DNA from 2 places in the Enterovibrio sp. FF113 genome. Region 2 is predicted to be linked to the other one. Evidence: predicted binding sites of a transcription regulator. Region 2 holds the regulator's gene; the other holds the start of a gene.
What was found. Region 2 encodes MetJ, which represses methionine synthesis genes. Its sites were predicted from a motif close to TTAGACNTNTANANGTCTAA; they were not measured.
Positions count from the first base shown of each region.

Region 1: metK (methionine adenosyltransferase) is a predicted target of MetJ. The motif match lies at 1,315-1,334, and genes of this name have one in related genera.

Region 1 covers NZ_JBGONO010000034.1:7,881-11,306, forward strand. The annotation lists gene tkt (transketolase) at 1-1,041, opposite strand, end outside; gene metK (methionine adenosyltransferase) at 1,442-2,596, shown strand; gene ACED36_RS20505 (SprT family zinc-dependent metalloprotease) at 2,703-3,194, shown strand; gene ACED36_RS20510 (endonuclease) at 3,324-3,426, shown strand, end outside.
Region 2 covers NZ_JBGONO010000004.1:153,968-157,393, reverse strand. The annotation lists gene ACED36_RS04715 (bifunctional aspartate kinase/homoserine dehydrogenase II) at 1-364, opposite strand, end outside; gene ACED36_RS04710 (O-succinylhomoserine (thiol)-lyase) at 364-1,527, opposite strand; gene metJ (met regulon transcriptional regulator MetJ) at 1,736-2,053, shown strand; gene ACED36_RS04700 (malic enzyme-like NAD(P)-binding protein) at 2,218-3,426, opposite strand, start outside.

The DNA of each region.
Region 1 (3,426 bases), on a different contig from region 2:
ATCAGCGATGATTTGGCTCGCTTTCGCTTCCCATTCTGCTGGCAGTTCGCCGTTTACGCGGCGTTTGAATTCAGCAGCAAGCTCTGGGTATGCCGCTTCATAAGCTGCAAGTCTTTCATTCCACGCAGACTCTTTCGCCGCGCCAGCTTCTTTGGCATCCCATGCGCCGTAAACGTCAGCAGGGATTTCAAACGGACCGTGCTCCCAACCCAGCTGTTTACGGGTCGCTGCGATTTCGTCAGCGCCTAGTGGTGCGCCGTGACAATCGTGGGTGCCAGCTTTATTTGGTGAACCAAAGCCAATCACGGTTTTCGTACAGATCAGGGTTGGACGACCTGTTTCTGCTTTTGCTGCTTCAATCGCCGCATTGATTGCATCGGCATCGTGACCATCAACAGCAGGAATAACGTGCCAGCCGTACGCTTCAAAACGCTGAGGCGTATTGTCAGTGAACCAGCCTTCAACATGACCATCGATAGAAATACCGTTGTCATCCCAGAACGCAACCAGCTTACCAAGACCTAGCGTACCCGCCAGTGAACATGCTTCATGAGAGATACCTTCCATCAAGCAACCGTCGCCCAAGAACACAAAGGTGTTGTGGTCAACGATGGCATGGCCGTCGCGATTGAATTGCGCTGCCAGTGATTTCTCTGCCATCGCCATACCAACAGCGTTGGTGATGCCTTGGCCTAGTGGGCCAGTGGTGGTTTCAATGCCCGGTGCATAACCGTATTCAGGGTGACCTGGGGTTTTTGAATGCAGTTGGCGGAAGTTTTTCAGATCATCAATCGACAGATCGTAACCCGTCAGGTGAAGCAGAGAGTAAATCAGCATTGAGCCGTGACCGTTAGACAAGATGAAACGGTCGCGATCAGCCCATTCAGGGTTTTGCGGGTTGTGGTTCATGTGGTCGCGCCACAGTACTTCGGCGATATCAGCCATGCCCATTGGGGCGCCCGGGTGACCAGAGTTGGCTTGTTGTACACCGTCCATGCTTAGTGCACGAATCGCGTTTGCTAAAACCTTGCGGGAAGACATGTCTGCTCCTGAGATCAATAGACGTTTTGTTTTATATGCAATCAGGCGTAATACTTTTATTCGTAGATGGCCAGATCGCAGAAGTCGGCGGGGTCGTATTGTCGCAAGACTCCCGTTCCTCTGCAAACGTTTTACATGGCTGATTTTATAGGAAACTGCGCCTATCTAGCGTGTTTGTGCCGCATCTATTTGTAATTACAGGATGACCAACGCAAACGTTTCCCTTTTAGGCGGACAAACCGTGGGGTTGATTTATCAATCTCGTGACGTAGAATAGACGTCCAGATGGAAAAGCATCTATACCTTTAAACGTATATTCGATATCAATTTTATACCAACGGCAGTCAGCACACGTTTAACACACTGCTGAAATTGGTATTTACTCATTAGGGAAAACGTTATGGCTAAGCACCTGTTCACTTCTGAATCTGTATCAGAAGGCCACCCAGACAAAATTGCAGATCAGATTTCTGATGCCGTTCTTGATGCAATTTTGGAGCAGGATCCAAAAGCACGTGTGGCGTGTGAAACCTACGTCAAAACTGGCATGGTGATGGTTGGCGGTGAAGTAACAACGTCAGCATGGGTTGATATCGAAGAAATCACACGTGAAACCGTGCGTGAGATTGGTTATGTACATTCTGACATGGGCTTTGATGCAGACTCTTGTGCTGTATTGAATACCATTGGTAAGCAATCGCCAGACATCAACCAAGGTGTTGATAAAGCAGATCCTAAAGATCAAGGCGCTGGCGACCAAGGCATCATGTTTGGTTACGCAACCAACGAAACCCCTATTCTTATGCCTGCACCAATTACCTATTCTCATCTGCTGGTCAAAAAGCAAGCGGAAGTGCGCAAGAGCGGCAAACTGGATTTCTTACGTCCAGACGCGAAATCACAAGTTACCTTCCAATATGACCAAGGTAAGATTGTTGGTATTGATGCGGTTGTTCTTTCGACTCAGCATTGCGATTCAGTCACAACTGAATACTTGCGCGAAGCGGTAATGGAAGAAATCATTAAACCGGTTTTACCGATTGAATGGTTGAACAAAGACACCAAATACTTCATCAACCCAACCGGTCGTTTTGTTATCGGTGGCCCAATGGGTGACTGTGGTTTGACGGGTCGTAAGATCATCGTCGATACCTACGGCGGCGCAGCGCGTCACGGCGGTGGTGCATTCTCTGGTAAAGATCCATCGAAGGTTGACCGCTCAGCAGCATACGCAGCACGTTATGTTGCTAAAAATATCGTTGCCGCTGGCATGGCTGATCGCTGTGAGATCCAACTGTCTTACGCTATCGGTGTCGCTGACCCAACATCTATCATGGTTGAAACGTTCGGCACAGAAAAAGTGTCTCAAGAGATCATCATCGAAGCGGTTCGCCAAAACTTCGACTTGCGCCCATATGGCCTGCAAGAGATGCTTGACCTGCTGCAACCTATCTACAAAAAGACAGCAGCATACGGTCACTTCGGTCGTGAAGAATTCCCATGGGAAAAAACGGACAAAGTGGCAGCATTACGCGATTTCGCGAACATCAAATAATCGCGACCACGCAGCACCACAGATTAACAAAATGGAAGCTTCGGCTTCCTTTTTTTCATGCCTCTCTTTACCCTAGCCGCTGTCACCACTTAACTTTGCCAAAGCGATGAACGAACTCCACTACCGTATTACCCGACGCGTAAGCGAATGCATTTATCAAGCAAGCCAGACCTTAAAGGCAGATTTTTCGGTGCCTGCGATCCGTTTTGATATTCGGGGAAAAACGGCGGGAATGGCGCTGCTTCAACGCTGGCAGCTTCGCTTCAATCCCGTATTACTGGCCGAAAACCCAGAAGCATTTATTAACGAAGTGGTTCCCCATGAAGTCAGTCATTTAATTGTCTTTGCGCGATTCGGACGTGTTCGCCCGCACGGCAAAGAGTGGCAAGCCGTTATGTCACAGGTCTTTGATGTTCAACCTAAAACCACGCATAGCTTTGACATCAAATCCGTGGAAGGCAAAACCTTTCCTTATCAATGCCAATGTGACGTCATCCCTTTATCTGTGCGCCGTCACAACAAGGTACAGCGCCAGCAAGTGCAGTACATGTGCCGTCGTTGTAAACAGCCCCTGATGTGGAAACCTTCAGCATCCTAACGCGAATGCGTTAATTGCCACTTTTTCCTCAATTAACAAGTTATTCAATTAACACTATTTTAGTGAGATTTAACTCGCATACATCTGCAATAATCAAAGTACTTAATTCCAAAAAGACTTTGTTTCATGATGAAAAAGTATCTCTTGCTGCTTTCTGCGTTGTTGATATCACCACTGGCGATGTCTGCTCCTGAGCATCCACAATCCTTTTCGAAAGCCAAACGCATCGCGC
Region 2 (3,426 bases):
CACCTAATGGATTTTCTGCCACCTGTGCCATCGCACTAAAATCTGTGTATAACGCATCGACCAACGCTTGTTTCTGTTCACCTTCGATCAGGTTCTCAATCAAGTCTTGCTGGTATTTACGCAAGCTTTGCAGGGTTTCATGAGCAAGACGCCCATCTTTATCCAGCAAAGACAGCCATTCAATCAGACGGTTGGTGGTTTTACCTGCGGCTGAAACGACAATAATGTCTGTCGCATCACTGTATTGCGCCAGAATTCTCGCCACGCGACGAAAACAGTCTGGATCGGCAAGGCTGCTACCGCCAAATTTATGTAGCTGGCGGGACGGCGACTGCTGAGGGGATACGACTTCAACCGCGCTCATTACTGACTCTCTCTCACTTTATTGAATGCTTGTTTTAGGTCGGCGACCAAATCCGTATGATCCTCCAGACCGATAGATAAACGCAATAGTGTTGCTGCGATACCTGCTTCTGCCTGCGCTTCATCAGACATGGCACGATGCGTCATCGAACCTGGGTGGGTGACTAAGCTTTCTACGCCGCCCAGTGACTCAGCCAAAGAGAATAACTTCAATGAACCCAGGAACAGTTTCAGTTCACTTTCGCCACCTTTTAGCTCAAAGCTCAACATACCGCCGAACCCTTTTTGTTGTTTCTTAGCAATCTCATGTCCCGGATGATCGGGCAATGATGGATGATAAATCACATCCACCAGCGACTCTTGTAGCAAAAATGCCAACACCGCGGCACTGTTTTCTTCATGCTGACGCATTCTCGCGCTCAAGGTGCGAAGACCGCGTAATGTCATGTAGCTGTCAAAGGCATTGCCTGTTGCGCCAATGCAGTTGCCCCACCACTTGAGCTCGTCAGCGAGTGCAGATTCTTTCGCAACCACCACACCACCGACGGTGTCTGAGTGACCGTTGATAAACTTGGTCGTGGAATGCACCACGAAATCAGCGCCAAGGTTCAATGGCTGCTGCAATACCGGAGACAAGAAAGTGTTATCCACTCCGACCCAAGCACCTACCGCGTGGGCTTTTTGGGAAATGTCGGCGATATCAACCACACGCAGTAGCGGGTTTGATGGCGTTTCTATCCAGACGAGCTTTGGCTGTTTAGCCAATGCTGCTTCCAACGCTTCAACATTAGATTGGTCAACAAACTCAATCTTAAACGCCCCTTTTTTGGCGCGCGAATCGAACAAACGGTACGTGCCGCCGTAGCAATCATGAGGTGCGACAATCAAATCATCAGGGCCAAGCAGAGACAGCAGCAAATTAATGGCGGACATACCGCAGTTGGTCACCACCGCGCCTGCGCCGTTTTCAAGCTCGGCCAGTGCCGTTTCCAACAGGTTGCGGGTTGGGTTACCACCACGGGCATAATCGTAGGTTGGGACTGTACCAAACTCAGGGAATTCATAGTTGGTGGATAGGTAAATAGGAGGAACCACAGCATTATGCTGAGAATCTGTGGTGATGCCAGTGCGTACGGCAATCGTGGCTGACTTCTTGTCGCTCATGGTGTCTTTCCCTGTCAAAATGCGATCATAATACAAGCAGATAGGGTTAACCTTAACCACTCAATAGTAAGACGTCAATACCTCTAGACGTCTATATGTCTTTACATATAGCGGTTAATATCGCTAAAATTCGAAATTCATTCAACCTGGACATAATGCTTCCGGTGTTGACAGCGATTTATCAATGAAACTGCTTAGAAGGTGCACGATGGCAGAGTGGAATGGCGAATATATTAACCCTTACGCCGAGCACGGTAAAAAGAAAGAGCAAGTAAAGAAGATCACCGTCTCTATCCCGCTGAAAGTGCTTAAAATCCTGACGGATGAACGTACACGTCGCCAGGTCAATAATTTACGCCACGCCACCAACAGCGAACTGTTGTGTGAAGCCTTTTTGCATGCTTACACCGGCCAACCACTGCCAACAGATGACGATATTCGCAAGGATAAAGCGGATAGCGTTCCGGCAGAAGTGAAGCGCATAATGAAAGAGCTTGGTATCGAGTTTAACGAAGAAGAATATTAATTTCGTCATCGTAATGACAAAAAAACCAGCCGCTTGGCTGGTTTTTTAATGGCTTTTTTTGAGGAAAAAGCACAGAGCGTTTTCTCACCTCGCGGCAGGATCGCTTACCATGTCGTTATCCTCACCTCGCCTTATTTTCCTGTCCGATATTTAGCCGACTTCAGTTACTTATCTAACATGTAGTTTTCAGGCATCTCGATGCGCGCGACGCCTGACTCTAGTGCCGCGACCGCAACGGCTTTGGCTACGCGAGGCAGCAAACGCGGGTCCATCGGTTTAGGGATGATGTAGTCCTTGCTAAAGCTCAGCTTGTCTACACCCGCCGCTTTCAATACTGCCGCAGGCACAGGTTCTTTCGCCAGCGTGCGGATTGCATCCACGGCAGCCAGTTTCATCTCGTCATTAATTCGACTTGCACGCACATCGAGCGCACCGCGGAAAATGAACGGGAAACACAGCACGTTATTCACTTGGTTCGGGTAATCCGAACGACCCGTTCCCATGATCAAATCGTCACGCACTGCATGCGCAAGCTCAGGTTTGATTTCTGGATCAGGGTTTGAACACGCAAACACGATTGGCTTGTCTGCCATCAGTTTCAGCGCGTCTGGCGGTAACAGATCAGGGCCTGATACACCAAGGAAAATATCCGCGCCTTCAATCACATCTTCAAGCGTGCGCTTATCTGTGTTGTTGGCGAACAATTGTTTGTATTCGTTAATGTCATCACGGCGAGTGTGGATCACGCCTTTGCGGTCCAGCATGTAGATTTTCTCACGCTGTGCCCCACATTTAATCAGAAGCTCCATGCATGCAACGGCAGCAGCACCTGCCCCCAAGCACACAATAACTGCTTCACCGATCTCTTTACCCTGAAGCTCCAACGCATTCAGCATACCCGCCGATGTCACGATGGCCGTACCGTGTTGATCATCATGGAATACTGGGACGTTACAACGCTCAATCAGTTGCTTTTCTATCTCGAAGCAATCTGGCGCTTTAATGTCTTCTAGGTTGATACCACCAAAGGTATCCGCGATATTCGCAACGGTATCAACGAACTCTTCAATCGTGCGGTGCTTCACTTCGATATCAATCGAATCAAGACCTGCAAAACGTTTGAACAGAAGCGCTTTGCCTTCCATCACAGGTTTAGACGCTAGAGGGCCTAAGTTGCCCAAACCAAGAATAGCGGTACCGTTTGAAATAACCGCAACCATGTTGCCTTTCGCTGTATATTTATAAACATTATCAGCGTCTTGTGCGATTTCACGAACAGGCTCTGCCACACCAGGGCTGTATGCCAACGCAAGATCTTCAACCGTATCTGCTGGTTTGGTAAGTTCTACCGAGATTTTGCCAGGGACTGGATA